Regions from separate parts of the Paenibacillus sp. GM1FR genome, predicted to be linked through region 1. Evidence: riboswitches for the same ligand, from Rfam matches in the RefSeq annotation. Region 1 holds a riboswitch; the other holds the start of a gene.
The links. A riboswitch is a leader RNA that binds a small molecule or an ion and turns the genes downstream of it on or off. The one in region 1 is predicted to bind glycine.
Positions count from the first base shown of each region.

Region 1 (16,108 bases):
TCGCTGCTGCTCCCGGTACTTGCCGGGGGTGGTTCCTGTAATTTTGCGAAACGTACGGATAAATGCAGTTGGGTTGGTATAGTTTAATTTCTCAGCAATCTCCGATATTTTAAGATTTGTTGTTTGCAGCCAGGTCTTCGCTTTTTCCATACGGTACTCTGCGAGATATTCCGTAAAATTGACTCCAGCTTCCTTCTTGAATACCCGACTTAGGTAGACAGGGTGAAAATTAAGCTCAGCGGCACAGGCTTCCAGCGACAATTCACGATCATAACGTTCCTCGATCAAACGAATCATACGTCTCGCAATATTCATGTATTGGGATTCTTCCTGTTCTCGCCAGAAACGAATGACGGGCAGGAACAGCCGCTTGCGGAACCAATTGGTCATTTCGTCCAATGTGGACAACTTCAGCAAATGTGACATGGATGCTTTTTCACCCAGTACTTCGGCTACATCTCCGCCTTGCTCCTGCACAAGCTGATATACACGAGACAATAACTGAACCATAATGACGGGGTATTCACTGAAATGAAGCTTTTTGTCTGCAAGCAGTCCCAAATATTGCTTAAAGTAGGCGTCCGTTTTCTCTTCATCTCCTTGCTTGAGCGCAGACGCGAGCTGATCCTCGATCATACGTAACTGGGTATACAACGCGGCCTCCATCTGACCACGTGGCTGAATATCCTCGTAATGCAAAATAATACGGCTGCCCAGACTTACCCTGCCTTGCAGAGCCTCTCGGCTCTCTTGAACCGCTCTTGGCGTATCTCCGATACAAGCGTAAGAACGACTGATGCCAATACTTACGGGCAGATTCAGGTAGGTCACGACACGTTCGCGAATCCAGTCTGCCTGGGTATGCATCCATTCCTTCAGCTGCACCTCATCCGTGAGTTCGGAGGCAAGAACGGTGACCTGAGCATCATCCAGCATGACCGGGGTGAACCGAACTGCCGAAGGGAGGAGCTCACCTACCATATTGTTGACAGCAAACAGCAGCAGATCGCGATCCTGTTCCTCATATCGGGTCCCTTCCAAGGTATCGATCTGGAGCATGAGTACACCAAGACTCGCCCAGCCTGTCGGGAAATCGTACAATTCTCCCTGATATCTGAAATCTTCTTCCGAGATTTTACCTGTCAGCAGTTTGGTCATAAAAAACTCCTGGAGGTGCACATGCTGCCCCTTCATCTGCTCACGCATCGTTTTCTCCGAACTGAACAAGGTTGACAATTGCTCCTCAATATAGATAAATTCATCTTGACGGCGTCCTGACGGAGCAACTGGGGAATCCAAACCCTTCGTAAATTGCAGCAGTCTGGAGATTGGTGAGTACATCCGCCGACTGCCGTATATGGCGAACAATCCCGTTACACATAACATGACCAGTGTAGCGATACCAGTAACCAATGCAATTTTCTGTGACTGGGCCGTGATCTGTCCAAGAGATACAACGGACACGTATAACCAGCCATTGAGCGGAGATTGCCTATAACTAACTGCCACTTGATTACCTTCCACCTCCGCACTGAAGAAACCCTCTGGCTGGCCCGTCGTTTGCACCATTTCCTGAATTTCCTTATTCAGCGCGTCATATTTCCCGCCTTGCTGCATATCGTTCAGAAAATACTTCTGCTCCCGATCCAGAACGTACATATCTCCAGAATTCGTATTCCGGCTCAAGTAGGTACTCAGTTCCGTATCGGCGATATCAATCACAAGAAATCCCTTTGGTTTCACATTGGTTGGTATCATCGGGATTTTGAATACCATACTGACCACATTATCCGATGATATAAGAGCAGGTGCCTGTTCGGTTGTTAGTTCACCCATACCTGCTGACACAGGTACACTTTCTTTGGCTGAACTAGCATTCTGAGTGACCCAGAACAGGCTGTTGGTATAACTTAGGTAGGAGCCAATTCGGTCTCGAATGCTGAAATCATCCAATTTGCCAAAAGAACGCATTGAAACGACCCAATCTTCATCCAGATTAACCAGATAGGCTTGGTCAATGTTCGTAACCGCTTGCAAGTTGTTAAAACCGGAGGTCAGATCACGAATCTCCTGAAACTCGCTGCTGTCTAGTGGTTTCTTCATCGCTTGTAGTACCAAGGGCGAATTAACATACTGGATGGAGGATAATTGCAGGCTGCGCAGAACTTGTTCTACCCTCATTTGGGTCTGATGTAATATCTGAAGATTGCTCTCACGCACTTTCTGTTCAATGTCACGTGATGCAATCGTATACGAGACCGAACCAATAACAATGACCGGAAGGGCTCCAAGGATCAGGGTAAAACAGAGCAAACGCAGTAAATACTTCGGCAAGAAGAGCATCCTCCTTTATACGTATGTTTATTAAAATAAATCGCTTTCATTGGATTAATTTACTATTGTTATTTTAAAACCCATTCTTATTCAAGTCCACTCATTTATTCTAAAGGTTGACTTCAAACCAATTTCCAGTTTATATTGGTTGCATATTCCTCAATCAAAGGAGAGATTTTTAATGTCGGTGAATGTTCTTAACTAACCAAGTTTCATATTCAGGAGTTTGGCCTTTCATTGCGCTTGTGCCCATATGGCATACGTGTATTTCTTGATGCGCCAGATCCCTGTACTTAGTTAAGAACAGCGGATATCATAAATCGCCTCCGGGATTGTAATTGTCCGGGTCTATTTCCGCGCTGAGTTCAGCGCGGATTTTTTAATATAGACCTGTAGTGGACTTTGCTTTCCCATACGTTTAGGGCGGAGAATGACGTTTGTTCATTCTCCGCCCTTTTTGCGTTTTCCAGGAATATGTTTCAGCGCGTCAACTGAAATCCCAATTCAAATTCAAGGAGAGATTACGCATGAATGAGAACACATTAAACAGTTTGGGCTATCCACAAATTCAAAAAAATGTTGCAGACTGCGCCCTGTCTTATCTGGGCAAACGTTATGCGAGAGAACTAAAACCGATGGTAGATGCTCACCTGATCGAGATTCGCCTGGAAGAAACAGCAGAAGCTGCTGCATTGATTCGCTTCGGGGCCAGTATCCCCCTCCCTTCACTCGACGGAATGGAAACCATTATGGATCTGCTTGGCACCGGTTATCTATTCAGTGAACGCGACTTCAGTCATCTCGCTCAGTTCCTGCGGAGCTGTGCACAACTTATGAAATACATGGAGGGCAAATCCGGGGCCGCTCCCACTGTCAGTCGTTATGCAGCATCCATGATTCTAATCGAACCTTTGCTGAGTGAGATCGAGCGTTGCATCCATAGTGGAAGCATTCAGGATCAGGCGAGCAAGGAACTGATTCGTATTCGTAAAAAAATAACGGTGAATGCGGAACGCATGAAACGAAAACTTGATTCTCTGGTGAGTAAACATCGCTCCATTATGCAGGAACATGTCATCAGCCAACGGGGAGGAAGAATGGTGCTGCCCATTAAGAAAGAGTTTCGCAAACAGGTGAAAGGCAGTGTGCTGGATGAATCGGGGAGCGGGCAAACCGTGTATATTGAACCCGTTGAATTAGTAAGTCTGCAGATGGAATTGGCTGCTCTACAAGCCGAGGAGTCCCGAGAGGAGATGAGAATTCTCGGTGATTTAACCTCCCTGGCCGAATCGTATAACCGTGAAATCGCCCTCAACACCGAAACGGTAGGTGTATTGGACTTCCTGTTTGCCAAAGCCAAATATGCGGCCACCATGGATGGGCGTACCGTTCGAGTCAATACTCAGGGCCAAATCAGCCTTCAACGTGCACGTCATCCATTCATGGGTTCTTCCATGGTTCCACTTGATTTTGCAATCGGCAGAACGTATTCGTCGCTCATTATTACTGGCCCGAATACCGGGGGTAAAACGGTCGCACTCAAAACGCTAGGTTTGCTAACCCTGATGATGCAATCCGGTTTGCTTATTCCGGTGGAAGAAGGTGGCGAGATGGCCGTTTATAACGAGGTAGCGGTTGATATTGGTGACGGACAGAGTATGGAACAAGCGCTCAGTACATTCTCTGCACATATTCGCAATATGATTGGCATACTGGAACAGGCCAATACGTCAACTCTGGTGCTCATTGATGAGATGGCTTCCGGCACAGATCCCGGTGAAGGTGTTGGACTGTCCATCGCCATGCTGGAGGAACTTCACAGCCGCGGAGCAACCGTTGTGGCGACAACACATTTTGGTGAAATCAAACATTTTGCAGCTGCCACACCAGGATTCGAAAATGCCCGTATGGAATTTGATACCGTATCTCTCCAGCCACTTTATCGATTGCGTATCGGAGAAGCTGGTGAAAGTTACGCCTATTCCATCGCATTAAAGCTGGGCATGCCACAGCGAATTATCGAGCGATCCAAGTCCCTGTCAGATCAAAGTATTTCAAGAGATCGTACATTAGGATTCACGTCACCTCCTTCGGAAACTAAGGCCCTGACGCCTGCTCGTTCTGGTACAGAATCAGTCAGCCCAGCAGAGTTATCCAAGTGGAATCAGTCAAAGCAGTCGAAACAGTCAAAGGATTCAATCGGTCTCCACAAAAAAACAACACCCAGAGAGTCAGATACCCCTGCTCCTGCCAAAAATTTTCGCAAAGGGGATCGGGTGTATGCGGCCTATCTCAATCAGTCGGGCATCGTCTGTGATGTGGAGGATAGCCGTGGAAATATCGGGGTCATGCTGCGAGGACGCAAAGTCAAAATCCATAAGAAACGCCTGACTCTGCATATATCTGCCAATGAGCTTTATCCAGGTGACGATTATGATTTGGACATTGTGCTGGAAACAAAGGAAAATCGTAAGAACCGTAAATTGATGGGACGCAAACATGTGGAAGGCCTAAAGATCGAATTACCGCCTGAAGAATAGCCGATGGGAGAAACAGATGTGGTGAACTGGAAGTCATATATACAGAGTAAATCCATAATCACCGGCACATTTCTGTTATACTGGGACCAGTATGTTTAACTTCAGCTCGTAGCTATTGCACAGGGAGGGAAGAACTGAATGTCTGCAGAACAAGACGATCAAGAGCACATCCATATCGATGTTCTTGTCTGCCCATTATGCGGGGAAGCTAATCGATGTTCCTATGCCGCAGGACATCCCCATTTGGAATGCTGGTGTAACCGGGCTACTTTCCCCGAAGGTGTATTTGACCGCATTCCGGCAGAGCAGCGCCGAAAATCGTGCATATGTCAACGCTGTTTGGATGACTATGCCGATAAACACCAACCAAAAGAAGAGCCACACAGTTAACGACTGTATGGCTCTTCTTCATTATGCATCATCTATACTATTAGCTGGCTAACACTACTCTTACATTTGGTTATACTGGGCAACAGCCTGTTCAAGCACCGGATGTTGCTCATCCATGGACGTATAATGGTGGAGGGCAGCTGTAATCCCCTTCTCGCGGATCATGTCCTGTAGTTCAACTGCTTCCGGATCATCGGAGACATCGAACTTGCAGGCTGCTGCCATGCCCATAGCCAGATAAGTTGTTTCGCTTCCATCCGCATAGGCCTGAAGGGCCGGACGAACCAGACGATCATTTGGAGACAACTTGCGCAGCGGGGAACGACCAACACGAGTAACCTCATCGGTAAGGTACGGGTTGACAAACCGCCCCAATATTTTGAAAATATACTGCTCATGTTCTTCCGGGTTGAATGCAAAACGCTTCACTAGAACTTTTCCAGTTTCCTGCAAAGCACCGTATACAATCGATTTCACCTTCTCGTCGGCAACAGCCTTCTGAATCGTGTCATACCCGTGCACATTACCGATATATGCTGCAACGCAGTGTCCTGTATTAACAGTGAACAGCTTCCGTTCGATATACGGCTCCAGATCATCGACATATACGATGCCTTCAACCGGTTTGAATGCAGGAGCCATCTGGGAACGATCCACCACCCACTCGTAAAAAGGCTCCACCTGTACATGTAGAGGATCTTCATGATGCTGAATAGGCACAATCCGGTCTACGGCCGAGTCTGGAAAATAGACAAACTGATCTGCAAGGGAACGTACGTCTTCATTGAGCAAAGCATATACATGTTCTTTCAATTGCGTACTGGCTCCAATTGCGTTCTCACAAGCAATAATGTGAAGCGGGTTTTGAGCAGGACCTAAATTCAGTCTTTTCTCAAGTCCTTTCGCAATGCCTGGTGCAATATGCTTTAGTACTCCTACACCCACTGCGGTTGTAATCAGATCCGCTTCCACCACGGTTTGGGCAACCGTCTCCAGCTGGGTTCCATCGATTGCATTTACACCTGTGACAGTCTCCTGATCCTTGCTCTCGTTAGCCAGTTCTACCGTATACTGCCCCTGTTGCTGGAGAGCTGTTACCAAGGTTTGATTCACGTCAGAGAAAATCACCTCATACCCTGCACGGGAGAGAATCAATCCGATAAACCCGCGTCCAATGTTACCTGCGCCAAAGTGTAAGGCCTTCATAGCTCCATTTCACTTTCCAGAATAGCAATAACTTCTTCGGCTGTTTTCGCCAGACGCAGGGCCTCCATATTCTCATCCTCAGCACAGATCACCGCGATGCTAGTCAAGATCTCCATATGTTCCCCGCCTTGAGCCGCGATACCAATGACCATATAAGCTTTTTCTTCGCCAAAATCAACACCCTGTGGATACTGAATGACAGAGATACCTGTGGATAAAATGAAAGCTTTGGACTCCTTTGTACCATGCGGAATAGCCAGACCGTTCCCTACATAGGTCGAGACAATCTCTTCACGTTCAATCATCTTCTCAATGTAATCAGCGGTAATATGTCCCGCATCCTTCAAAATCTGCCCTGCCATGCGAATCGCTTCGTATTTGTCCTGAGCCGTCGCATTCATGATGACTTTATCTGTTGTTAACATACTCATAATGGTTGACCTCCAATTTCGGTTTTACTGCGATAAAATCCTACCAGTTCCTGGGACAGGTAATGAATGAGTTCATCCCTGATTCCCTTTTCCAGCAATGTAATCATTTCTTCCTGTAATAACAGGGCGCTGATCTCACTGAGAACCTCCAGGCTTTCCTTGGATAATTCTCGGGGACCAAGCATCAAGAGGACATGGGTAACTCCTGCGGGATCATCCGGCGTACAGAGGAGTGGCTCAGTGAGCTGAAACAAGCTAATGGACGGCCTGTAGATTCCCTCACTGCGTGTATGAAACAGCGCAAGTCTTGTACCGGGAATCTTCTGACTCCCCACTGCTTCACGTGCCTCCAACCGTTTTGCGATCTCCCCCGGTTCCTTCAGCACACCAGATCCATGGAGTACGTTGCACATCGCATATACGGTTTTATAGAAACCGATATCTTGGTTATCCAGCGGATACACCTGAAACTTGCCAATAATTCGGACGATTTCAACTAAAATAGCTTCCAGTCCATCCGGGTCGGAGTAACGACTTGTCGTCTGAACCTCTGCTTCACGGGGTTTATTATGCTGTCGTTGTAATGTTGTTGTTCGGATAAAATGACGCAGACGTTCGCTCTCTTCTGCCGTAAGCAGTGGACTCACTTTGTAATACTGATGCTCATCCATCGGCAGATCAACAGTGGATAACACCAGATCATATTGATCTGTAGGCATCCGGGCAGCTTCATACCAGGACACGCTGTCCATGATCCGAATCTCGGGAATCTCCTTGGACAGTCGGCTGGAGAGCATACGTGATGATCCAATTCCGCTTGTACACACGATGATCGCCCTGATCTCCCGTTTCAATGCACGTAACCTCTCGATGGAAGCCCCAAAATGCATGACCAAGAAACCAATTTCCTCATCCGGAACGTCTGTGCCTGGCCAAGCTTGCCCTACAGATTTTTTGACATCTTCAAAAAGTGAATCATAATCCTTACGAATCTGCTGCAGTAGCGGATTACGAATCATCTGTTGTCCTTCAATTCGCTCCATGACAGGTTGCATATGACCAAGCAGACCTTCACGAAGCAAACGATCCTCATGAAAGGCGTAATGCGTTCTCGCCTGCATCTGATCAATCAGTGAATGTACCCTGTCCAGTAAAATCAAATCGTCTATTGGCAACAGCCGCGAAGAATGAATCCGCTGCTCTGTCTCAACTAATAGTCTGTGAAAATAAGCTTGCTCATCTTGGGAGAATGTCAGCCCCAGCTGGGTCGATAACACACCACACAAGCGGGAAGCCATATAAGGTGGAACCTTCATCTCATCCTGCTCTGCGACTTCATCTCCCTTGTTCTCCAGGGGAGGTATACGGCCAATGCCAAAGCCTTTACGAATACGTACAACCGCTACGGATAATTGAATCAGCAACTTCATGTATTGGCGTTCCGGGATGTTCTCCAGCCATTCGATATCTGGTTGCCATAACGCATTTTCGACCGTAAGTACATCACCATGTCCAATCATATCCAACAATTTTTGGTTTACGATGGAGCCCCCTTGTTCAGGTTGTCTTCCGAACAGGTCGGATTCATCCAAAAATTCGAGAGCAAGTGCAGCTATGGCTGTGCGATGAATCGTCTCACTTCCTTTAATCTTGACGCCATATCCACGTCTGCGAACCAGCTTTAGTCCCGCCTGACGAATCCGTGACTCCAGATCGTCCAGATCAGTGGTTACGGTTGATACGGTCACTTTCAGATCCGAAGCCAAGGCGAGTAACTTTACAGGCTCCGGTTCATCCAGCAGGATGCAAAGCATGAAGAGCTTACGCTCTTCTGGCGTAAACTCTACATATTCTTTACCCTCTAGTTGCTGGCGCAATACAGCCAGATCATCGGAACTGGCATCGATTCGGATACCGGTTCCTGATTTTTTTTCCAGCTTCATGCCCAAAGGTTCAAGCCATTGTTCAATCATTTGCAGCTCCCGGTGAACCGTTCGGGTACTGACCTTTACTTCAACGGCGATTTCGCCGGCAGTGACTTCATGTGGATGCTCCAGCAGGAACTCCACGATTTCACGTTGTCTTTTGGTAATACTCATATCTCAGCCTCCGGCTCAGGGAAAACAAATGCGTGCAATTACTTCAGACGTTCAACGAGCGCATCGTATTCCGGGCTTTTTAGGAAGTTGTCGATGGATATATGTTCTGCGTTCGGCGCAACGGAGCGGGCACGATCGGTCAATACTTGTTGTGTGATCACCACGTCTGCATCCGGCGGGATATCACTGATAGCCGTATTGGTCACCGTAACGTCAATCCCCTCTGCCTTCATCTTCTTGCGTAGAATGGAAGCACCCATGGCACTTGACCCCATGCCTGCATCACAGGAGAAGACAATTTTCTTCACGTCTGTTTTGACGGTAGAAGAAGCCATATCTGCGGCTCTGTCTGCTTCACGTTGATTAGCCGTAATACCAGCGTTTGGCACGGTTCCTTGACTCTTCATGTCTTTCATCCGACTGGATGCGGACTCTAGATCTTCGTCCTTTTGTTTACCCGTTTTCAGCAAAACTGCTGCAACCAGGAAAGAAACGACGGCTGCTACAAGCACCCCTGCGAACATCGGCAGGTATCCACCTTTTGGTGTTAAGAAGAAATACGCGATAATACTACCCGGTGATGGTGCTGAAACAAGTCCTGCTCCGGTGAGCATGAATGTTAATGTACCTGCGACGCCACCCGCAATTGCAGCAAGAATCAGAATCGGTCTCATCAGAATGTAAGGGAAGTAGATCTCATGAATTCCCCCGAAGAAATGAATGATTACGGCACCCGGTGCAGAAGATTTGGCCATTCCGCGTCCGAAGAAACAGTAAGCAAGTAAGATACCAAGTCCCGGACCCGGGTTTGATTCAAGCATGTATAATACGGATTTCCCTAATTCTCTCGCTTGATCTGTTGCAATTGGTGTAAGAATCCCGTGGTTGATTGCATTGTTCAGGAACAATACTTTACCTGGTTCAATGATTAGGTTGACCAGCGGCAGCAAACCAAGATTCATTAAGCCCTGTACACCGGCAGATAATACTTTGCTAATCGCTTCTACAGCAGGCCCGATGCCCAGTAGCGCAAAAATCCCCAAGATCCCGCCAATAATACCAGCTGAGAAGTTGTTAACCAGCATTTCAAATCCGGCTCTAATTTTACCTTCAATGGATTTATCGAACTTTTTGATAATCCATGCTGCCAGTGGTCCGGCAATCATGGCACCGAGGAACATCGGAATATCACTACCCACGATGACCCCGATGGTCATAATGGCACCCACGACACCACCACGCTGACCATGCACCATCGTACCCCCGGTGTAACCAATTAACAGTGGCAGCAAATATTTGATCATCGGATCAACTAGCTGTGCAAGTGTCTCGTTAGGGAACCAGCCTGTTGGAATGAACAGAGCCGTAATTAATCCCCAGGCGATGAACGCTCCCATATTTGGCATGACCATACCACTCAGGAATCGGCCAAAACGCTGAACACCAACCCGTAGCCCACCTTTGGAATTGGACGATTGGTCCAAATTACTCATTGTATTATCCTCCTTGGATCAAGTGATTATGATTTATGAAAGGGGTATCATTTCTCCCCTGCTGTAATCCTAAGCGAGAATGCTCTCCTGTTCAATGAAATGAAAGCGTACTTTCGTCATGAACAATGATGACAACATTAGGTTATGTAATCGTTTTACTTGATGCATAATGGCTGAACCCATTGGTACACAAGGATTTTCTTGCCTATGACTTTTGTCATTTCCAGAATCATTTTCTAAACTATAGCTTGGTCCAATCAGGTGATTTACATCCACAATCTGCTTCAATCCACATTCAAAACCATTCTTGGAAAGCACAAAAAACCTGTGCAAGCATCCGGCTCACACAGGTCGAAACAATATGAAGCTCATATCATTTAATTATAAAATATATGTTAATAAGTACAAGTTCGTTGATACTATTCTTCCGTATGTTTCCGATACGCGTCTGCATTCATCAATGTAGACAATGCTGCTGTCAGATCTCCCTCAACACGGATCTCAATCATCCAGCCTTCCTCGTAAGGAGAGCTGTTCACAAGTTCAGGGGAGTCCTGCAACGAATCATTGACTGCAGTAATTGAACCTGTGACGGGAGAGAACAAGTCCGAAACCGTTTTGACCGATTCGATCGTTCCAATGATGTCCTCTGCTTTTACATTGGTTTCAAGGTCAGGCAATTCCACAAACACAATGTCACCCAGCTGATGCTGCGCGAACTCGGTAATGCCAATACGTACAGTATCCTCCCCTACGGTTTGCACCCATTCGTGCTCTTCACTGTACAGGAAATCACTTTTCAATTCGCTCATCGATATCCGCCTCGCTTTTCATTAATGAGTACATGCGTTCTTTGACCTTAACCTTTTTCCCAGAACATAGCGTATGACATTTTTGAATCAAATGTCAAGATACCTCACAATTTATTTGCTGAACACCTCTAAATCCTGTAACCGGATTACACTCTTTCTTCATATACTGGTGAATATTAGAATAGTAAGCGTAGTCTTTTTAAATACACGAACAATAAAATAAAAACTAAATTAAATATTCGGTTTTAAATAATTATCTATGATATCGTTCTTGACATCAGTAGTGGATTCACGTTTTAATGAGAGGAGTAAATGTGTTTATTGGACTATGTTATACCCGCGGATGAATGTAAAGGGAGAGATTACCCGTGACACCCGATTCGGGATGTACATGAGGTAACGCCGAAGGAGTAAACCACCGATAAGCGGGGGTGAATCTCTCAGGCAAAAGGACTTTTACGGGACGCAACTCTGGAGAGCATCTATTCGCCCTGTGCGGGCGTTATGATCACCCAAGGGGAAACCTGCTGCGCAACGCAGCGGGGTAACTCTCAGGTACAAGGGACAGAGCCTTAGAATACAGCGTGCTACTTGGCATGCCGATTCTTTGGCCTGTCCTTTTCCTTTTTCCCAAAAAACGAAAAACAGGATGTAGAACGGCGCTGCCATAGCTGCCCTTACCATACTTATGTGATGAAAATATCTAGCTGAAAATTTAAAAACACCCTGGTTCATTGATCCACGATTGTATATCCGGCCGGCTGACGGCCCATGACGAGGTGATTTGATGTCCGATTTGCTTAGAACACCACTCTTCCCACTGTATCAGCAATACGAAGGCGTACGGTGCATTGATTTTGGAGGCTGGGAGCTTCCGGTACAATTTAGCGGAATCCAGAAAGAACATGAAGCAGTACGCGAGCGCGCGGGACTGTTCGATGTATCCCATATGGGCGAATTCACAGTACAGGGTGAGCAGGCTGAAGTTTTTTTGCAACAAATGATGACCAATGATGTGACCACGCTGGTTCCCGGTCAAGCCCAGTACACCCTGATGTGTTATCCAAATGGCGGTGTGGTGGATGATCTGCTCGTGTATAAGCTGGAAGATCAGCATTATATGCTTGTGGTTAACGCCTCCAACATCGACAAGGATTGGGCGTGGCTGCAAGAGCACTTGATCCCCGGCGTAAGTATGACCAACGATTCGGAGCAAACGGCGCTGCTCGCCTTGCAAGGTCCACTGGCTGTAGACATTATCGGGAAAGTTACAGATACGGATGTAAGCTCGATTGAACCGTTTCGTTTTGTGCAGGATGCTGAAGTATGTGGAGTAAAATTACTGTTGTCCCGTACCGGATATACCGGTGAAGATGGCTTTGAACTATATGTTCCTGCGGACCAGGCTGCTGTGGTCTGGAATGGATTAATGCAAGCCGGTGAAGGTCACGGACTTGTACCGACAGGCCTCGGTGCTCGGGATACACTGCGCTTTGAAGCAAAGCTCCCTCTGTATGGACAGGAATTGTCGGCAACTATCTCTCCACTCGAAGCTGGCGTTGGCATGTTTGTGAAGCTGAATGCCGGACCTTTTATAGGACACGAAGCCTTGTTACAGCAAAAAACTAACGGGCCCGCCCGCAAACTGGTCGGCATCGAAGTGTTGGAGCGCGGTATTCCCCGCCCCCACTATCCGATTTACGCCGAAGGCGTACAGATTGGTGAAGTGACAACAGGCACGCAATCACCTACATTGAAGCGTAATCTGGGGCTTGCCCTCATCGACAGCAAATACGCTGCGCTGGGAACCCCGCTTGAGATTGAGATCCGCGGCAAGAAACTAAAAGCCGAGGTCGCGAAGACCCCTTTTCATAAACGGACACGTACGTCGAAGACACCTACTCAAGGAGCTGATCAAGCATGAGCAAGCACCGTTATATTCCCATGACTGAGCAAGATCAGAGCGCCATGCTCGCAACCATCGGTGTGGATACGCTGGAGGATCTGTTTCAGGACATTCCGCAGGAGATCCGTTATCAGGGCGAGCTGCCCGTATCCTCCAAACTTGATGAATATGCGCTGACACGTCACATGTCCAAACAAGCCGGCGCCAACGCCAATTTTGAAACACACGCCAGCTTCCTCGGCGCAGGCATATATGATCATCATGTTCCTTCCGTCATCAATCATGTCATTTCCCGTTCCGAGTTTTACACTGCCTACACACCTTATCAGCCTGAGATCAGCCAAGGTGAACTACAGGCCATTTTCGAATTTCAATCCTACATCTGTGAATTAACCGGTATGGCTGTAGCCAATGCCAGCATGTATGACGGCGCAACAGCTTTTGCGGAAGCCGGTAATCTCGCCGCAGCAGCAACACGTCGCAAACAGCTTATCGTATCCCGTACCGTTCATCCGGAAGCCCGTCAGGTATTGCAGGCATATGCGCACGGACTCCGTCTGGAGATTGTCGAGATTGGTTATAAGGATGGCGTCACTGATTGGGATGCCCTGCAAGCAGCCATATCCGACGATACCGCTGCTGTCATGATCCAGAGTCCGAACTTCTTTGGTGCCGTGGAAAATGTGAAGCAGGCTGCCGACCTCGTGCATGCGCACAAGGGCCTGCTCGTTGTAAGTGCCAACCCGCTATCGCTGGGTCTGCTGGAAGCCCCAGGCAAGCTGGGTGCCGACATCGTTGTAGGTGATGCGCAGCCCCTCGGCATCGCCGCTTCACTCGGCGGTCCAACATGCGGATATTTCGCTGTATCCCAGCCTCATATGCGCCGAATTCCTGGCCGAATCGTAGGCCAGACCACGGATCGCAACGGCAAGCGTGGTTTTGTACTCACACTGCAAGCACGTGAACAGCATATCCGCCGCGAAAAGGCGACATCCAACATCTGTTCCAACCAAGCTTTGCTTGCACTCAGCGCATCTGTGTATATGTCCATCATGGGTAAACTGGGTATGATCGATGTCGCGGATCTGAATTTGCAAAAGAGTCATTACACCCTGAATACATTAACTGCAATTCCTGGAGTTAGCCTTACTTTTAATGCACCAACATTTAATGAATTCGTGATTAAACTTCCTGAAGGAACAGACGTGAATGCTCTTCAGTTGAAACTGCTGGATGCGGGCTTTATTGGTGGCTACGAACTTGGACGTGATTATCCGGAGCTTGCCGGACATATGCTGATTGCTGTTACAGAACGGCGCACTAAGGAAGAGATTGACGAATTCGCACGAGCATTGGAGGGATCGCTGTGACTCAGGAAACGACGACAACGACAACATCGGTACAAGGACAATCGGAAGCGAGTACAGCTGTCTCCACTTCGGCTCAATCTGTGTTAGAAAAATTCAACGCACAGACCTTATCTCCTGCTTCGGAACAATCATTGATTTTTGAACTCAGCAGCCCTGGACGTGTCGCTTATTCCTTGCCAGAATGTGACGTTCCTCGCCAGTCTGCCGATACGTTGATTCCCCGGGAAATGCTCCGTTCGGAAGCAGCGGCACTGCCGGAAGTGTTTGAGGTAGATGTTATTCGACACTATACCGCTCTGTCCCGCCGCAACTTCGGCGTAGATAACGGATTCTATCCACTGGGCTCTTGTACGATGAAATACAATCCAAAGATTAATGAGGATGTTGCCCGTTATAACGGTTTTGCCAAAATCCATCCGTACCAGCACGAATCCAGCATTCAAGGTGCACTAGAACTGTTATATACGTTGCAAAACGACCTTGCAGGTCTGACAGGTATGGACGCTGTGACCTTGCAACCAGCCGCTGGTGCCCATGGAGAATGGACTGGACTTATGATGATTCGTGCCTACCACGAAGGTCGTGGCGAACAACGTACCAAAGTCATCGTGCCTGATTCCTCTCATGGTACCAACCCGGCAAGTGCAACCGTTGCAGGATTTGAGACTGTGACAATTCCGTCCCGTGCAGACGGACTGGTCGATCTGGACGCGCTCCGTGCGGCCGTTGGTTCCGATACGGCAGCATTGATGCTGACCAACCCGAATACACTTGGTTTGTTCGAGAAAGACATTCAGGAGATTGCATCCATCGTACACCAGGCTGGTGGCTTGTTGTATTACGACGGAGCCAACTCCAATGCCATTATGGGCATTACACGTCCGGGTGATATGGGCTTTGACGTGGTGCATCTGAACTTGCACAAAACGATGAGTACACCTCATGGCGGTGGTGGACCAGGTGCCGGACCAGTTGGTGTGAAGAATCGCCTGATTCCATTCCTGCCTAAACCAATGGTGATCAAGAATGATGATGGTATGTATGCATTCGATCGTGAAGGCGATCAATCCATTGGCCGGGTGAAAGCCTACTACGGTAACTTCGGTATATTGGTACGTGCCTATGCCTACATTCGTACCTATGGACCGGAAGGATTGCGCCGTGTATCTGAATGTGCGGTACTCAATGCTAACTATATGATGGCCCGTCTCGCACCTTACTACGAGATTCCGTATCCGGGTGTATGCAAACATGAATTTGTCATGTCTGGTCGGGGGTTGAAGCAATATGGTGTACGCACACTTGACGTTGCCAAACGATTGCTTGATTTTGGATATCACCCACCTACGGTGTACTTCCCGCTCAACGTGGAGGAATGCATCATGATCGAGCCGACAGAAACCGAAAGTAAAGAAACGTTGGATGGATTCATTGATACGATGATACGGATTGCCAAAGAAGCGGAAGAGACACCTGAATTGGTCCTGAACGCACCTTACGGAACACCGGTTACTCGTCTTGATGAGA
Region 1 covers NZ_MKZL01000044.1:87,264-103,371, reverse strand. The annotation lists gene PAEAM_RS22950 (AraC family transcriptional regulator) at 1-2,334, opposite strand, end outside; gene PAEAM_RS22945 (endonuclease MutS2) at 2,862-4,874, shown strand; gene PAEAM_RS22940 (cysteine-rich CWC family protein) at 5,013-5,264, shown strand; gene PAEAM_RS22935 (mannitol-1-phosphate 5-dehydrogenase) at 5,325-6,470, opposite strand; gene PAEAM_RS22930 (PTS mannitol transporter subunit IIA) at 6,467-6,901, opposite strand; gene PAEAM_RS22925 (BglG family transcription antiterminator) at 6,898-9,000, opposite strand; gene PAEAM_RS22920 (PTS mannitol transporter subunit IIBC) at 9,039-10,493, opposite strand; gene gcvH (glycine cleavage system protein GcvH) at 10,913-11,305, opposite strand; glycine riboswitch at 11,649-11,771, shown strand; glycine riboswitch at 11,775-11,875, shown strand; gene gcvT (glycine cleavage system aminomethyltransferase GcvT) at 12,093-13,229, shown strand; gene gcvPA (aminomethyl-transferring glycine dehydrogenase subunit GcvPA) at 13,226-14,581, shown strand; gene gcvPB (aminomethyl-transferring glycine dehydrogenase subunit GcvPB) at 14,662-16,108, shown strand, end outside.

Region 2 (16,108 bases), on a different contig from region 1:
GATCCCGCTCCTCTTCCAGCTTCTCGTTCATCCATAGACGCTGTTTCTCCATCTGTTCCTGAAGCGCCATATGTGTCTCCGCCAGATGCTGAAGGGTCAGCTCCAGTTCATCGACCCGCTGTTGCAGCAGCTGTACCCGATCATCCTGCTGTTGTTCTACAGCACCATAAGTCACCTCACTTACCAGTTGCCCCAGACCTTCATAGGATCTCAGATTACCCATTATTTCAGGTTCTTCAGGGAGTACAGATGACATGACTGTCGCTGCACATTCCGCCTCTGACAGACCTTCAATTCCCACCACCGGTACATCCACCTCTACTACAGCTACAGGTGCTTCTGGAGCCAATACAGTCACCACAGCATCAGCCAAGGGTAGATTATGCTCTCTGAGTTCAGTCATCAGCCGTTCAATGCACTCGATGTCGTCGGACTTGAATAGTCTGGATTTGTTGGCTGACCGTTCGAACCGGTATCCCTGTTCTTCCAGTGCCGCCGCATATTTACGAAGAGTACTGGCACCTATGCCCAGGCTCTTGGCCGTTTCCGTCGTTGCTCCTGCTTCTTCAATCATCATTAATTCCCTCCCGGAATGAAGTCTTTTGGGAATCAATTTCATAATACCTTTAGTGAGTTATGAAATTGATTCTTGAATAAAAACATTATGGCTTCAGCGTTCCTTTATGGAACCGTCATCGGATCGGGGCAACCTGTCTCATGGATCAAGTATGCTTATCTTTTGCTTGTCCGTATGTATTCGTCAGCTTCTCGGCAGATCCCTTTGGCGGTTTTGTTCTGTTTCTGCGGATTCCTAAGAAGTTTTGTCAGGTATATGATCCGCACAAATAACCCCCAATCCGACAACGAGCATGAATGCTGTCATGTCGAATGACACAGGTGCAAACGCCGTCAAATCTTATGATTATGGATTATTCATGTCAATTTTGTTAACTCCGTTACTCCAATACGCTCCCGCGATAGCGGATATCATTGCTGCACAGCTTTTTCATGTGTTATCTTATGTAACGTAGAAGTGGATTCCAGCATAAAATAAAGGACTATACTTAACATAGGACGCATGAGTAACGGATAAATATCAATCTAAATGGGGGCTGAACGGCAGTGTTAGGCAAATCAGGCAAAGTAGCGGTGATCGGGGCGGGTCTTGTCGGTTCGAGTTGTGCGTATTCCATGATTAATCAATCGATATGCAGGGAAATTATGATGGTGGACCGGACGTATGACCGTGCTGTAGCACAGGCACTGGATTTTTCCCATTGTATGGACTTCACACATAACCGCACCAAGGTATATGCAGGCACGTACGCCGATTGTGGCAATATGGATGTTATTATCTTAACTGCCGGGGCAAATCCCAAGCCAGGACAGACACGGCTGGATATTCTGGAGGAAGCGGAATCGATTGCCAAAGACATCGTGGTCCCGATCATGAACAGTGGATTTAACGGGATTTTTGTCGTCGCTGCCAATCCGGTTGACATAGTAACTTATATGGTATGGAAATTATCCGGCCTCCCGCGCGAACACGTCATCGGTACAGGCACGTCCATTGACTCTTCACGACTCAAAACACTGCTGTCTGAAGTCTTCTCCATCGATCCACGAAGTGTGCATGGTTATGCTCTCGGGGAGCATGGAGAATCCCAGTTCGTGGCCTGGTCCCATGTGACCATTGGTGGCAAACCGATTATGCACATTATGGATCAGCACAAGGAGCGCTTCAAACATCTGGATCTGGAGGATATCGCACGCAAAACAAAGGATGCCGGCTGGGAGATCTTTACCCGTAAAGGCTCTACCCAATTCGGGATCGGCAACGCCCTCGCGCATATCACTCGTTCCATCCTCAATGACGAACACAAGATCATCGCCGTATCGGCTATTCTGGACGGAGAGTACGAGCAACACAACGTCTGCGTCGGTGTTCCTGCAATCATCGGTGGCAATGGCATTCAGGAGATTATCGAATTGAATCTGGATGCAACGGAACGTGAGAAATTCAACAATTCCTGTGAAATCCTATCAGGTAACATCAATCGTCTGACATTGGTATAAGCCATTCGTATACAACTCCACTTTGTATGCTTCAGCTCAACTTCAAAAGCCTGCCAACGCAACATGCCAATAAGACTCCTCGCATGGAGTGTTATTGGCATGTTTGCGTTTATTATTTTTCACAGCCAGATGAATCAATTTCATAATTGATTTGAGTAGTTGTTCAATTTGGTGCAAGCTGAGGTTCGTCCCTTGGCCCCCACTGCTGTAACACCCGCTTCAACTCACTCAGCATAACCGGTTTGCTAATAAAGTCACGCATACCAATCTCCAGACAAGCTTCCTTATCTTCACGTTTGGCATTGCCTGTAACTGCGATGATTGGAGGTATGCGATCCTGTGGAATTAGGCGGTGTAAAAGGTCTGTCGCCTTCAGTCCATCCATCACAGGCATATGAATATCCATCAGGACAATATCATAAGCATTCTGAGAGATGGCATCAATTGCCTCCACACCATTAGTACATACATCTGCGTGGTATCCGAGCTTCTCCAGATATTCTCGCAAAATCTTCCGGTTCACCGGATGATCCTCCGCCACCAGAATACGCATGGCCACCTTATCACTTTGACGTGTGCGATCATGATGGAACTGACTTGCTGTCTGTTCTGCTGAAGCATCTACACTCGCCGCAGGAACAGCAAACCGGAAGGTCGAGCCTTCCCCTTCTATGCTCTCGACACTGATACTGCCCCCCATGATCTCCACGAGTCGCTTGGAGATGACCAGTCCCAGTCCGGTACCACCATACTTCCGGTTAATCACCGGGTGTAGTTGAGAGAAGGACTGAAACAACTGATCCAGCTTGTCAGCGGGGATGCCAATTCCCGTATCTTGCACCGCAAAATCAAGAACACTGTCTTCAGGCTTTCTGCCCTTGATAATATCCACGGCAACCTCAATACTTCCCTGATCTGTGAACTTGAGCGCATTTCCAACCAAGTTCACCAGAATCTGCCGGATACGTATGGCGTCACCAACCATGAACTCAGGAATGCTTGGATTGAGACGATATCTGATCTCCAGATGTTTCTCATCTGCACGCGGTTTAAACAGTTCGGCAACCTGTTCCAGCATCTTGCGTAATGCAAATGGTTCATAAGCCAGTGCCATTTTCCCGGATTCCAGCTTACTGAAGTCCAAAATATCATTAAGGATGTTCAGCAGAGCATCGCCGCTGTCTCGAATAATCTCGGCATATTCACGCTGTTCTTCCGATAAATCGGTACCGATCAACAATTCTGTCATCCCCACGATCCCGTTCATCGGTGTCCGGATCTCATGGCTAACCATCGACAGAAATTCCGACTTGGCCTGAGCTGCCAGCTCAGCTGTCTCTTTGGCACGTACAATTTCACGTTCGCCAGTCACATCATTAAATACAACCACCGCGCCCTGAATCTGTCCCTGTTCAATAATCGGCGTCACCTGATACTGCACCAGAAAGCTGCTGCCATCTTTACGCCAGAACACATCTTCCTTGATTGAACGTATCTGTCCATCCAACACGGTCATGTGGATCGGGCATTCTTCTTGTGGCAAATGACTTCCGTCTGCACGGGTGTGATGGATGATGGGATGTGAGTTTTTGCCAATGAATTCTTTCGCCTCATAACCGAACATCGAAGCTGCTGCTGGATTCATAAACATGGTGATTCCATCCGCATCCAAACCAAATATTCCTTCCGTAACCGTGTTGAGAATCAGCTCATGTTGCTTGCTGAGCTCCTGAATCCGTTCCGTGTATTCCTTGCGCTCGGTAATATCGGACACGATCCCATAGACGCCCACCATTTCCTTATCCACAATAATGGGCACATTCGTAACAGATACTTCAATCTTCCGACCACTTGAATTGACGACTCGGGTCTCATAATATTGCGGTTCGCCTTGCTTCACCATGTCAAAATAATGTTTGCCATGTTGCACTTCGCATTTATCCAGATTGGATAAAAAAGATTGGCCAATAAGCTTATTGCGCGGAATATCCAACATTTGCACCAGTTTGCTGTTCACTGCGCTGTATTTACCTTCCAGATTCAATGAATACACAGCTGCCGGGTTATGTTCGAACAACGATCTGTATCGCTGACGGCTTTCCCGAAGACGTCTTTCCGCATCCTTATGCTGGGTGATATCCCTGCTGATGCTTACAATCTGGACACTCTTGCCACGCTCTCCAGCAACAGGTTTCGCCAATGTCTCCATCCAGATATAATGTCCCTTCTTGTGCAACACACGCATCTTGCAGCCATTGCCGATCTTGGAAAGATCCATAGGGTCCGGATAATCTCCCGAATAACAATAATCCTTGAAGGACTTACCTATGACTTCCTCCGGCTTATAACCCAGCAAGGTGTACACGGAAGGGGAAACGTATAACAACTCGCCATCCGTAGCACAAGTTGTAATCAGATCTTGTGCATGGTCAGCCAGCACCTGATATTTCTCCTGTGCCTCCTTAAGCTCACGTTGCACTTCCAGGATATCGGTAACATCTTTGGCAATGCCATAGATTCCTACAACTTCTTTTCCCTCCGTTATAGGCACATACGTTATCTCTGCCTGTTTCAGGGAACCATCTTTATGATAAAAAGTAATGGGATTACTGACTGAACGTCCAGCCAGTACCTCTTTAATGTATTGTTTGCGTGAATTTTCACTGTCCGGAGGACAGATCTCACTCTGATTCATACGAATCAAGTCATCCAGTGTATACCCAGATATCCGCTCTACCGAGGGATTAGCATCAATATAGTTTCCATGGATGTCCATTACATAAATGGCATCCGGATGGTTAAAAAACAGTGATTGGTAAGAACTTCCCTCAGAAATAATGCGCTTCAGGGTTTCCGTTTTATTAATATCCAAGGCTTACCCCTCTTTTCTCAGCCAATATCTTCATCTAACAGGAGGGATTAATCATCCCTTACAAAAATGGGCCTACCCTCGAATAACCATGTAAGCCTGCCTAGAAACAGCTTTTTTTATTTTACCAGATTCTCGTCTCATTTTGCTTGTAATCTATGGTTCAATTCACATGATGTGTGAGGTAATACTTGGAATTTTGATTTACTTAGGAGGTGCCTGCAAAGGCAGACATTTTATACAAGGATCAAATTAAGCCTCTAACAAGCTTGAAGTTCAAGTCCAAGTCAGCCGATTCTGGCGGATGGCTAAACGATTTTCTAAAGAACCCAGGACATCTTATTTGGCGTCCATGTGCCCTTTGTAAATTTTAAGGAACATCAGACACGTTAATCTCCATAATCTCCTGTTATATACGCTGCAAACGGTTGTTTCATTGGATATAACATGTCTCAGGTTCCTTAGATTGCTGAGATCACTTCAAATCCTTGAATAGTACTCCTCAGGTTCGTTAGGGAGTTGAGAGGATGAACCCGACCCCCACCTGAAACAAATTTTCTCAAAGAAAGAGAGATAAGCCGCTCTTATGATGCCTCGATATAAAATTAACGATACATTTTGTATCGAAAAGGCTATAATCTTTAAAAAAAGTTTTTTTGATTACGGAGAGGACGGATGAATCATGCTGCCCAACAGAGTTAAAATTGTTTACGGTAAACTAAGAGGTTTGGCCATCTTTGGTAAAATTCAGCCCTCTATGGGCCTGCTGCCACGAATCAGGGGTAAGGTTTATCTGAATAAATTGGGTGATTTGCAGGTAGGAAAACGACTTAACATCATAGGAAAACCTTGGGGAACCCAGTTAACGGTGGTCAAAGGCGCGCGATTAACGATTGGCGATGACGTCATGATTAATGCAGGTGTGGGGATTGCCGCTAACGTTGAAGTGACCATCGGCAATAATGTCATGATTGGTCCTCGAACAAGCATATTCGACAGTGCCTACCACCGGATTGACTCGCTGGATGACGGGAGCCAGACTGCCAAGCGGATTGTGATTCATGATAATGCCTGGATTGGTACAGGCGCGCTTATTTTGCCCGGAGTGACCATTGGCAGAAATGCAGTTGTGGCAGCAGGAAGCACGGTAACCAAAGATGTACCCGAAAATACACTTGTAGCCGGGGCACCAGCCAAAATCATTCGGGAGTTAACCATTCATGATGGGTGGGTCAGACATTAGAAAAAATCCTCCTGAAGCCTACATACAATAGAGCTTGCATGTTTTGCTTAAAGAGGATTTTGATCTACGATAACCAAGGGTGTAACGGATTTTTCAGATTTCTTTTTTTGCAAAATACATCATGCCGATTCCAATGAAAATAACAGCACTGCCTCCAACAACCGCCAGCATTGTGATCAGTGGAACATTGTAGGCTCCGAAACCTGCGCCGTCCACTGGTGTCATCAGAATCATCGGTTGTGCCCATGGATAATACGGCCCATATGTCGCCGAGTTTACAATGAGAATATTCGGTATGGTCAATGCAAAATTCAGTGCGAGCGGTGCGGCAAAGCTGCTCCACACCAATGAAACGAACATCTGCAGGGCAGCCAGGGGTATACAGGCCAGCAAGCCAAGCAGCAGTTTACCTACCAAGAATCCCCAAGGTACTGGCATCGTAATGCCGTGAAACATGCCTGCCAGCAGAATGGACATCAGCAACAATACTTGCGTGCCCGCCAGAAGCATGAGTACAATCGTCAGTTTACCTGCATATACACCTGAACGTGTGAGCGGTAAAACCAGCATCTGCTTCCACCCTCCACCTGCATGTTCGAAACGGCAGACAAAGGACGTAAACACACCAGTAAGCATCGGTAACAATAACAATCCGTGCAGGAAAACCATCGTGGTCATCAATACCTGCCAATTTCCCGATGGCGTGGACAACAGTCCGATGAGCAGCGCAATGAGTGGACTCAGCAGAATCAGGAGCCATATGGGCGATTTGCTCATTTTCAATCGTTCAGCGGACAAGATTCGGAAGTACGTTGTCGCAAAGCTCATATCAGGCCACATCCTTCCGGCTAAAATGCATCATACCCAGCAACAGGATTAATAACCCTAGACCTGCCCCCATGCCTGCATACAGGTATGGATTAGGCCCATTCCAGGCCATCTGTGCCCATGCGAGCGGAAAGATTGGTGAGATACTGAGTGAGAACATACCCGTTATCGCGAGAACGATGCCCAGGGTGACGGGAAGCGCCTGATTTTTGTTAACCATCGTGAGCCACAACTCCAGTGACAACACCGGAAGTGCACCAGCCAAAGGCAATAGACCCAGCTTGATCGCATGTGTCCAAGGTATTTCGCTGGCATGGAATCCGAGGATCAGACCCAGACCTACAATGCCTGCGGTTAAGAGCAGGCAGGAGATCACCAGCAGCACACAAGCAAGCAGGAACTTGGCTAAATACACGGCTGGTCTGGGAATGGGCATCGCGAGCAACTGTTTCCACGATCCCTGTTCATGCTCAACATTAGCGATCATGGAGCTGAGAATGGTTGCTCCCAGCATCAGAGACAAGGGCACAAAGACAACCACATTGCCCAATAATCCGCCCCACAGGTTATCTGCATACTGCTCTTTCAGATAGTCCAGCCGTAAGCCAAAATTAAGCGCCTGCATCGCTGTCAATCCAAGAGGGGCCAGAAAGACAAGAAACCAGATCCCTTTCCCCCGAATCTTGAGCCAGTCTGACGATAATGCACGCCCGGTCATATGGAAGCCCCCTCGCCAATGACCCGCATGAACAGATCTTCCAGCGACTGACGCTGTTCCTCTACACGATACACATCATGATCCTGCTCAATTAATCGGCGCACAAGCAGTGCCACTGAACTGTTATCCATATAAGGAAAAGTTAATGCAGAACCTTGTTGCTGACCAAATTGGCCCTGTTCTCTCGCCAGCTTCATAGCCTCTTCCGGCTCGGAAACCGTTAATCGGATAGAGCTACCCGTCTGACTATGCAGACTTGCGATGGTATCCTGAAGCACCATCTTGCCTTCACGGATAATACCAACACGACTTGCCATCTGTTCGACTTCACTCAGCAAGTGGCTGGAAACCAGAACGGTAATGCCATGTTCCAGCGGCATGCGTTTGATCAGTTCCCGAATCTCCTGAATACCGGCAGGATCAAGCCCATTCGTTGGTTCGTCCAGAATCAGCAGCTCTGGTTCACCCAGCAAAGCGCTGGCAATACCCAGACGTTGCTTCATCCCAAGGGAATACCCCTTCACTGAACGTTTGGCATCCTTGGTCAGATCTACAATGGACAGCACTTCAGCAATTCTGGATTTTGGTACATTGATGATGCGGCGCAAAGTTTCCAGATTCTCTACTGCGTTCAGATGGCCGTAATAGGACGGGTATTCGACCAAGGAACCCACACGGCGCAAAATATCCATGCGATCCTTGCGGATATCCTTGTCGAAGACACGGATCACACCTTTGGTTGGTTTAATCAAGCCGAGAAGCATGCGAATCGTTGTTGTTTTGCCGGCGCCGTTGGGACCGAGGAAGCCGTAGATATCTCCCTTTTTAATATGCAGATCAAGTTCACGGACCGCTGCACGGTCCCGGTATGTTTTCCATAGATTAGCCGTTTGAATAATATTTTCACTCACTGTATGATCACCTCAGAACTATCGTAACCTTCCAAGGTTAAAGCCAAAGTAGTCTCTAGTTTAAGTTTAGTTTAAAAAAGCTAATTCAGCGGTTTGTTGTTTCCCTGTTTCCCTTACCACTGTAGATATATGTCTGGACACCCGTATCGGAACTTTCTACCCGCTTGCGCAGACCCATCTCACGAATCAACAGGTCTACAATGGATAAGCCTAGACCTGTGCCTTTTGTGTCGGAATTCTGTTGCATTCCCGGACCCCGATCCTGAATAACGATGGCCGTCTCACCCTGAATCTCCTGAGTAGATATACCAATATATTTCCCGTTGGCGGCATGACGGATCACGTTTTGGAACAAATTATCAAGAATACGGCGCATGCCCTGTTCATCCATATGCCAAATCAACGGTTCCTCTGGCAGGTCAATATCAATATCGAATTGCTCTTTCTCCCAGACCGGGTACCAGGCGGCCGCCGTTTCCCTGACGATCCGAAGTATATCTTTCTCTTCCAGCTTCAGTGTATATTTCCCACTTGTGAGCAAATTGTAGGATAACATGTTGTCAATGAGCCCGCCGAGGTCCTCCATCTTTGCTTCCATGCGATGTAATGAACGGTCACCTTGCTCGCTCAGCTCTTCCTTGTGCAAAGCATGCATATGTCCACGAATCACCGTTAGCGGGGTGCGCAGATCATGGGAAAGCCCTGCAATGAGACGTTTGCGCAATTGTTCTTCTTCGCGTTCACGGTGGCGGCTGTCGGACAGTTGATGCACCATCTGATTGAAGGATTCCTCTAGTTGACCAATCTCGTCTGTCCGGCGGATATCTACCGGAAGCGGGAGACCTTCCTTGCCTGTGGTCATCATGGCCGTCTGCAACCGAATAAGTCGTTTGCGAATGCGTGCGAAGAAGAGAATCGACATAATGATAAAGATCAGAAAGATGAGGGTCATTACGATACCAAGATACAAGAGTTCCATCGGCCAGTTACTCTGATTCATTTGCAGAAGTGACCGTGGCACTTCAATGATCATGAATCCCTGTCCTTTGTCCTGCTCAGCTCCGCCAATATATGCAACTACGGTCAGTGGATCGCGAAAAGAAGCTTCTTTCATGAATTGCACCGTATTGTTTACATTCCATAAGGCTGGAATTCGGGTCTCTGCCGTTTGCCCGGAATCCAGTGACCATCTCAATGTCGTGTCTGTCCTGCCATCCGGCGACGTGGATTTCAGAAGCGTTACATCTTCACTACCGAGAATAAAGAGGGTCTCACCGCTCGCTTTCACACGATACATGGAAGCTTTGGGATACGAGCCATGTAATTGCTCCAACCGGGCCTTAATCTCTTCATCCGAAGCACCATCCAGGTTCTTCGCTTCATGTGACCAGAGGTTACTGATCTTAGTAACATCACCGTAAGGCGCGGCGTGGTTCATATTCGTGTCCGTGTTATTCACTACAACAATATATATAACGGATATGATCGGAAGTACAACGGGCACAAATAATACAGCCGCCAAGATCAGGAGGATGTATCTGGACATCAAGGACCGCCCAAAGCGAAGCTTGCGCCGCCCGGATTGCTTTTGCTCCATGCTTCGTTCTCCCTTCATGATCTTCCGTTCTCTGAACAACCGAATCATGGCTTCTTCACACGATATCCCACACCACGGACCGTCTGAATAACTACAGGATTGGCCGGATCAAGCTCCAGCTTTTCGCGTAGATGTCGAATATGTACCATTAAAGTTTTGTCCCCATCCAGATAGGGCTCGTTCCAGACGGCTTCATAGATCTGCTCTTTGGTTCGAATCATGCCCATATGTCGTAGCAGGTAGGCGAAGATGTGGAACTGTTTTCCCGATAAAATAATCTCATCTCCCGTCTCCTCATTGACGATCCGGTTGTCCTTCTCATAGATGGAGAGATGATCCAGCTTCAGGGCTGTATCCGATGAGACCGCTGTTCCTGCCTTACGCAGTTGTACTTCAATCCGGGCAGCCAGTTCATCGGGGTGAAATGGTTTGGTCACATAGTCATCGGCAAAATCAAGACCGTGCAACTTATCGTCAATGGACGTTCTGGCCGAGAGCATGACAATGGGCACGGCGGGATGTTCTTTTTTCAGTCGCTGGCCCACCGTAAATCCATCCAGCCCAGGCAGCATGACATCAAGAATAATGAGTGAACAACCGACAGCAGCCTCCGCTGCACCTTCACCACTGCCGAGCCATACCACCTCATAACCGCGCTCCTCCAGATCGGCTCTGACCCAAGTCGCAATTTCCGTATCGTCTTCAATATATAACAGTTTGGTTTTCATCCGAATATTCGTTTCCTTTCTGCCCCCATTGGGTTAATGATATATCTGAACATCTTCATGATAAAAGCTGTCTATAACATATGGATTCATGTCTTGTTGAAACAATGTTGAAGCCTTTACGTTACCACACATGCTAATTATAGCTTATCCATTACCTTGGGTAACGTCATATCCATCAAGTCTACCAAGTACATACTAGTTCTACACCTGACGGGAGGAAATCATTATGTTGCTGGAAGCTATTTATCATCAACCGAAACGAAACTGGGCCTATGCCTATGACCAAGATACAATCCATCTGCGCCTGCGTGCCAAAAAGAATGATCTGACCGAGGTACATGCCCTGACCGGGGATAAATATGCGTGGGATGCAACCAAAGCGCTGGTTCCCTTAACAAAGTTCACCTCTGACTCCATGTTCGATTACTTCGAGGGTGAGGTGAAACCTCCCTACCACCGACTGAAATACTCTTTTCTGCTCAAAAACGGAGACGAACAGATCTGGATGACCGAGACGGACTTCCAGGAAAAAGAACCGGACGATCCGGGTCGTATGTTCCAGTTCCCTTATATTCATGCTGGAGCTGTATTCACACCCCCTGCATGGGTTAAGGATGCAGTGTTCTATCAGATTTTCCCTGAACGATTCGCCAACGGCAACCCGGATATTAGTCCGGAAAAGGTAGAGCCGTGGGGTGGTGAGCCGACACCTTTCAATTTCTTCGGCGGTGACCTTCAGGGCGTAATCGACCATCTGGATTACATCAGCGATCTTGGCATTAATGCGATCTACTTCACCCCCATCTTTGAAGCCACCACCAATCACAAATACGATACCGAAGACTACCTGCGGGTAGACCGGCACTTTGGTGACGCAGATACCGTGAAACGACTGGTCGAGCTGTGCCATGCACGCGGAATTCGCGTACTTCTGGATGCTGTGTTCAACCATTCCGGGAAGACATTTGCGCCGTTTGTAGATGTACAGAAGAACGGAGAACAATCCAAATATAAGGACTGGTTCCATGTACATGAATACCCGCTGGACGTGAAGGACGGCATTCCTACGTATGAGACCTTCGGATTCGAAGCGCATATGCCAAAGCTGAATACGGAGAATGCTGAGGTTAAGGCCTATCTGCTGGAGGTTGCCGAGTATTGGATCAAGGAAGTAGGTGCGGACGGATGGCGGCTGGATGTGGCAGACGAAGTGGACGATGCATTCTGGCGTGATTTCCGCCGTGTAGTCAAAGCGGCTAATCCGGATGCCTATATTCTGGGCGAAGTATGGAACGAGTCTTCCTCCTGGCTGCAAGGCGACCAGTTCGATGCGTCCATGAACTATCCGTTTACCGATGCCGTGAATGCATTCTTTGTGAAAAATACGATGCACGCCGAACAGTTCGCAAACTCCATCGGGCGACAGTTATCCCGTTATCCGCTTCAGGCCAGCGAAGTGGCGTTTAACTTGCTGGACAGCCACGATACCACGCGGCTGCTCACGCTGTGTGAAGGCGACCAGCGCAAGATGAAGCTGGCTGCGTTATTCCAGTTCAGTTACATGGGTGCTCCGTGCATCTATTACGGAGACGAGATTGGCATGGATGGCGAACATGATCCGGGTTGCCGTAAATGCATGGAATGGGATGAAGCAAAGCAGGACCGAGAGCTGTTCGACTTTTATCAGAAGCTGATCTCCCTGCGTCATGCTCATCCTGCCCTGCGTGCAGAAGGCACCGTTCGTTTCCTGCAGGCTCGTCATGATGGCAGCCAACTGGTATTTGAACGGCAAAATGAGGAGGAACGCATTCTGGTTCTGTTCAATCGATCAGAAGAGACGGCTATTGTCGAGCTGGAGGCTGGTGACGAGGAATGGACCGAGTTATTCGGCGGAAACCATCGTACTGCCAAGGAAGATGGCGTACTCGCCATTGAATTGCCCGCGTATGGATATGCCGTACTGAGTACGGCTGTGAGCCAGAACTAGAGTCATAATACACATTCATCTGAAGTCAAATATAAGTATCCTAACTTCGCTTCATCTGGTAGCATAAAACAAGCGTCCTGCATAACCCGGATTCGGGTTCGCGGACGCTTGTTTTTGTATTTTTGTATTCGCCGTTATACATCATAATGTCACTGATTTATATATCGGTGGTCCCGGTTCAGCTTAAACCTGAGTACCCTTGTCCACTTGAGCATTGTCCGCCCCACTTGTAGTTGTGTCAGAATCCGCTGGTTTCGACTCCTGCTCAGGCTCGGCACGCTTTGCCTTTGGTTTAGCCAGCTTTTGCATCATTTTGCGGCCTGTTGGCGTCTGGGCCAACCCGCCTTGGGCTGTCTCCCGATGGCGGCTCGGCATCGCACTGCCTACTTCCAGCATGACATCGATGACTTCGTCTGACGGAATGGCACTACGCACTCCGGCCAGGGCCATGTCAGCCGCAGCCAGCGCCGTAACTGCACCCAGTCCATTACGGACGATGCACGGGATTTCAACAAGGCCTGCGACCGGATCGCAGATAAGGCCCAGTGTATTTTTTAACGCCAAACCAACGGCATGAACAACCTGTTCCGGTGTACCTCCACGCAGTTCAACCATGGCACCCGCAGCCATGCCAATAGCGGAACCCACTTCCGCCTGACAGCCACCTTCGGCACCGGAGATAAATGAATTGTTGGCAATAACATAACCAATCGCCCCCGCACAGAACAACCCGTTCACCAAATGTTCGTCCGTCCAGCCAAACCGCTCCTGTGAGCTAATAAACACACCCGGGATAATGCCGCAGGAACCGGCTGTTGGTGTTGCCACGATCCGGCCCATGGAGGCATTCACTTCAGATACACACAGGGCATACGCCATGGCAAGTGCGGAAGCATCTCCCGAGCAAGTCTCACCCTTGCGAATGTACTCAGCCATTTTTTTGCCGTCTCCACCTGTTAATCCACTGCGTGATGTCGTATCTTCCGTTAACCCTTTGCGTACCGCTTCCTTCATCACCTGATAATATTCAGACATCTGCTTCACAACATCCGCTTCCGGTGTATTGGTCTCCTGAACCTGCTCCTCGATCATCAGCTGAGCAATGGTTTTGGATTCTGCTGTACAGATCGTATTCAGTTCGTGCAAATGTTTAAACCGCATCCGAATCAACTCCTCTCTTCAAATCAATGACACGAATGTCCAATACATGGTCCAGCTCCCTTAGACGCTTGAGCATATCAGGATTAGGCACACCATCCATTTCCATCGCGGTAAGCGCTTCGCCATCACGGGCTTTCCGGTCCACCTGCATATACCCGATGTTAACCCCGGATGAACTGATCGTGGACGTTACCGATGCAAGCACCCCTGCTTTGTCCGCATGTCGCAGAACAAGTGTTGGAAACTCACCACTAATCTGAACACGAAAATCATTCATCGAATGCACGGATACGCTTCCACCACCAATGGATGCACCGATTAAGGAGCAGGCACGTTCTCCATGCCACAACTCAATTTTGACCGTATTTGGATGAGGAGCAGGTAGGCCACTTGTATAAAACTCAACCTCCATGCCCGCTTCCTCTGCGTATTGCTCTGCATCCGGGATACGCGGATCGTCTGTGACATAATCCAGCAGACCACCGATCAGTGCCAAATCTGTTCCGTGCCCCTGATACGTATCTGCAAATGAACCGTACAGCGTCAGCCGGGCACGATCTGGCGTACATCCCAGCCACTGACGAGCAATTCTTCCTAACCTTGCCGCACCAGCTGTATGTGAACTTGAAGGCCCCGTCATCGATGGACCAATAATTGAGAAAACATCTTTAAATCGCACTTGTAACCCTCCATTATTAATCATGATTCATATTTGTAAAATGTATTCGTCATTTCGATCCAGGAGTTTCACCACAATGTCCCTTATTTAGATATGATGACATCAAAAAAGGACAGAAGAAGGCCTTAGGCCCTCTCTCTGTCCTCGATACCTGAGAGTTTCACGATCAGCAGTGTCTCACGACAAGGGTGAACTGCCTGCGATTACAGACAAGTTCACCGGGCTGACTGATCATATACCCCTTGGGTGGCGCAGTTCGCGCACTCTCCAGAGTTGCGTCCAACGATGGTACATTTACCTGAGAGATTAACCACTGCGCCGGGTGCACAGCAGCTTGCTCCTTCGGTGCCTGAACACTAGCCATTGTGCTCGGCTAATCCAGGTCTCTCCCGCTCGTTATCATCCGCTGTATTTATTTTAATTCGATTCGAATTGGTACATTTCTAAATTTTTGATCAAGTATACCCATAGAGTAATGCACAATATCATATATGTCAACAAAAGTAACGTGTAATTACCATAAGTCCGATGTCTATTTTAACTGAAGCGAATAGCATTAATATTTCTCACTTCCGCTGAGGCACTCGTGACGTTACTAGTTGTCGTAAATTCAATACTTACTGTATATACGTTAGTAGTTGTTGCAGGAGCAGTATCCACGTAGGTGTTGGAAGAAAGAAACCTCAACGTTCCCGAAGCATTACCGGTTCGTGAGAGCTGCAATTGATTAATTAGAACTCCGTTACGTCTCAGGTTAACGTTATATGCGATACTCCAGTTAGACCCTACAACTACCGCTACTTGTGTACTATTATCGATTTTCACGCGTTGACCTGCCACCACGGGTACATTAAGTGTCTGAATGGTCGTTTCACCGGTCAATGGAAGAGCCAATGCCGCTGTCTGACTGTTAGCAAACAAGGAAGAATCCGCAGGGGCAGAAGCTGCTGTCGATCCAGTAGCTCCTGTTGCGCCAGTGGCTCCGGTCGTTCCCGTTGCTCCCGTTACACCAGCCGTCCCGGTTGTTCCCGTCGCACCTGTCGCACCTGTAGCCCCAGTGACTCCGGTCGCTCCCGTTGCTCCCGTTACACCAGCCGTCCCGGTTGTTCCGGTTACGCCTGTTGCACCTGTAACCCCTGTGACTCCGGTCGCTCCCGTTGCTCCCGTTACACCAGCCGTCCCGGTTGTTCCGGTTACGCCTGTGGCACCTGTAACCCCTGTGACTCCGGTCGCTCCCGTTGCTCCCGTTACTCCGGACGTCCCGGTTGTTCCGGTTACGCCTGTGGCACCTGTAACCCCTGTGACTCCGGT
Region 2 covers NZ_MKZL01000027.1:227-16,334, reverse strand. The annotation lists gene PAEAM_RS19210 (hypothetical protein) at 1-577, opposite strand, end outside; gene PAEAM_RS19205 (L-lactate dehydrogenase) at 1,123-2,076, shown strand; gene PAEAM_RS19200 (PAS domain-containing hybrid sensor histidine kinase/response regulator) at 2,240-4,948, opposite strand; gene PAEAM_RS19195 (acyltransferase) at 5,628-6,188, shown strand; gene PAEAM_RS19190 (ABC transporter permease) at 6,282-7,016, opposite strand; gene PAEAM_RS19185 (ABC transporter permease) at 7,018-7,734, opposite strand; gene PAEAM_RS19180 (ABC transporter ATP-binding protein) at 7,731-8,645, opposite strand; gene PAEAM_RS19175 (HAMP domain-containing sensor histidine kinase) at 8,731-10,260, opposite strand; gene PAEAM_RS19170 (response regulator transcription factor) at 10,287-10,970, opposite strand; gene PAEAM_RS19165 (alpha-glycosidase) at 11,197-12,957, shown strand; gene sdaAA (L-serine ammonia-lyase, iron-sulfur-dependent, subunit alpha) at 13,141-14,118, opposite strand; gene sdaAB (L-serine ammonia-lyase, iron-sulfur-dependent subunit beta) at 14,108-14,797, opposite strand; glycine riboswitch at 14,934-15,070, opposite strand; glycine riboswitch at 15,075-15,199, opposite strand; partial or broken gene PAEAM_RS19150 (collagen-like triple helix repeat-containing protein) at 15,335-16,108, opposite strand, start outside.
Region 2: another riboswitch for glycine. It lies ahead of sdaAB (L-serine ammonia-lyase, iron-sulfur-dependent subunit beta); the one in region 1 lies ahead of gcvT (glycine cleavage system aminomethyltransferase GcvT).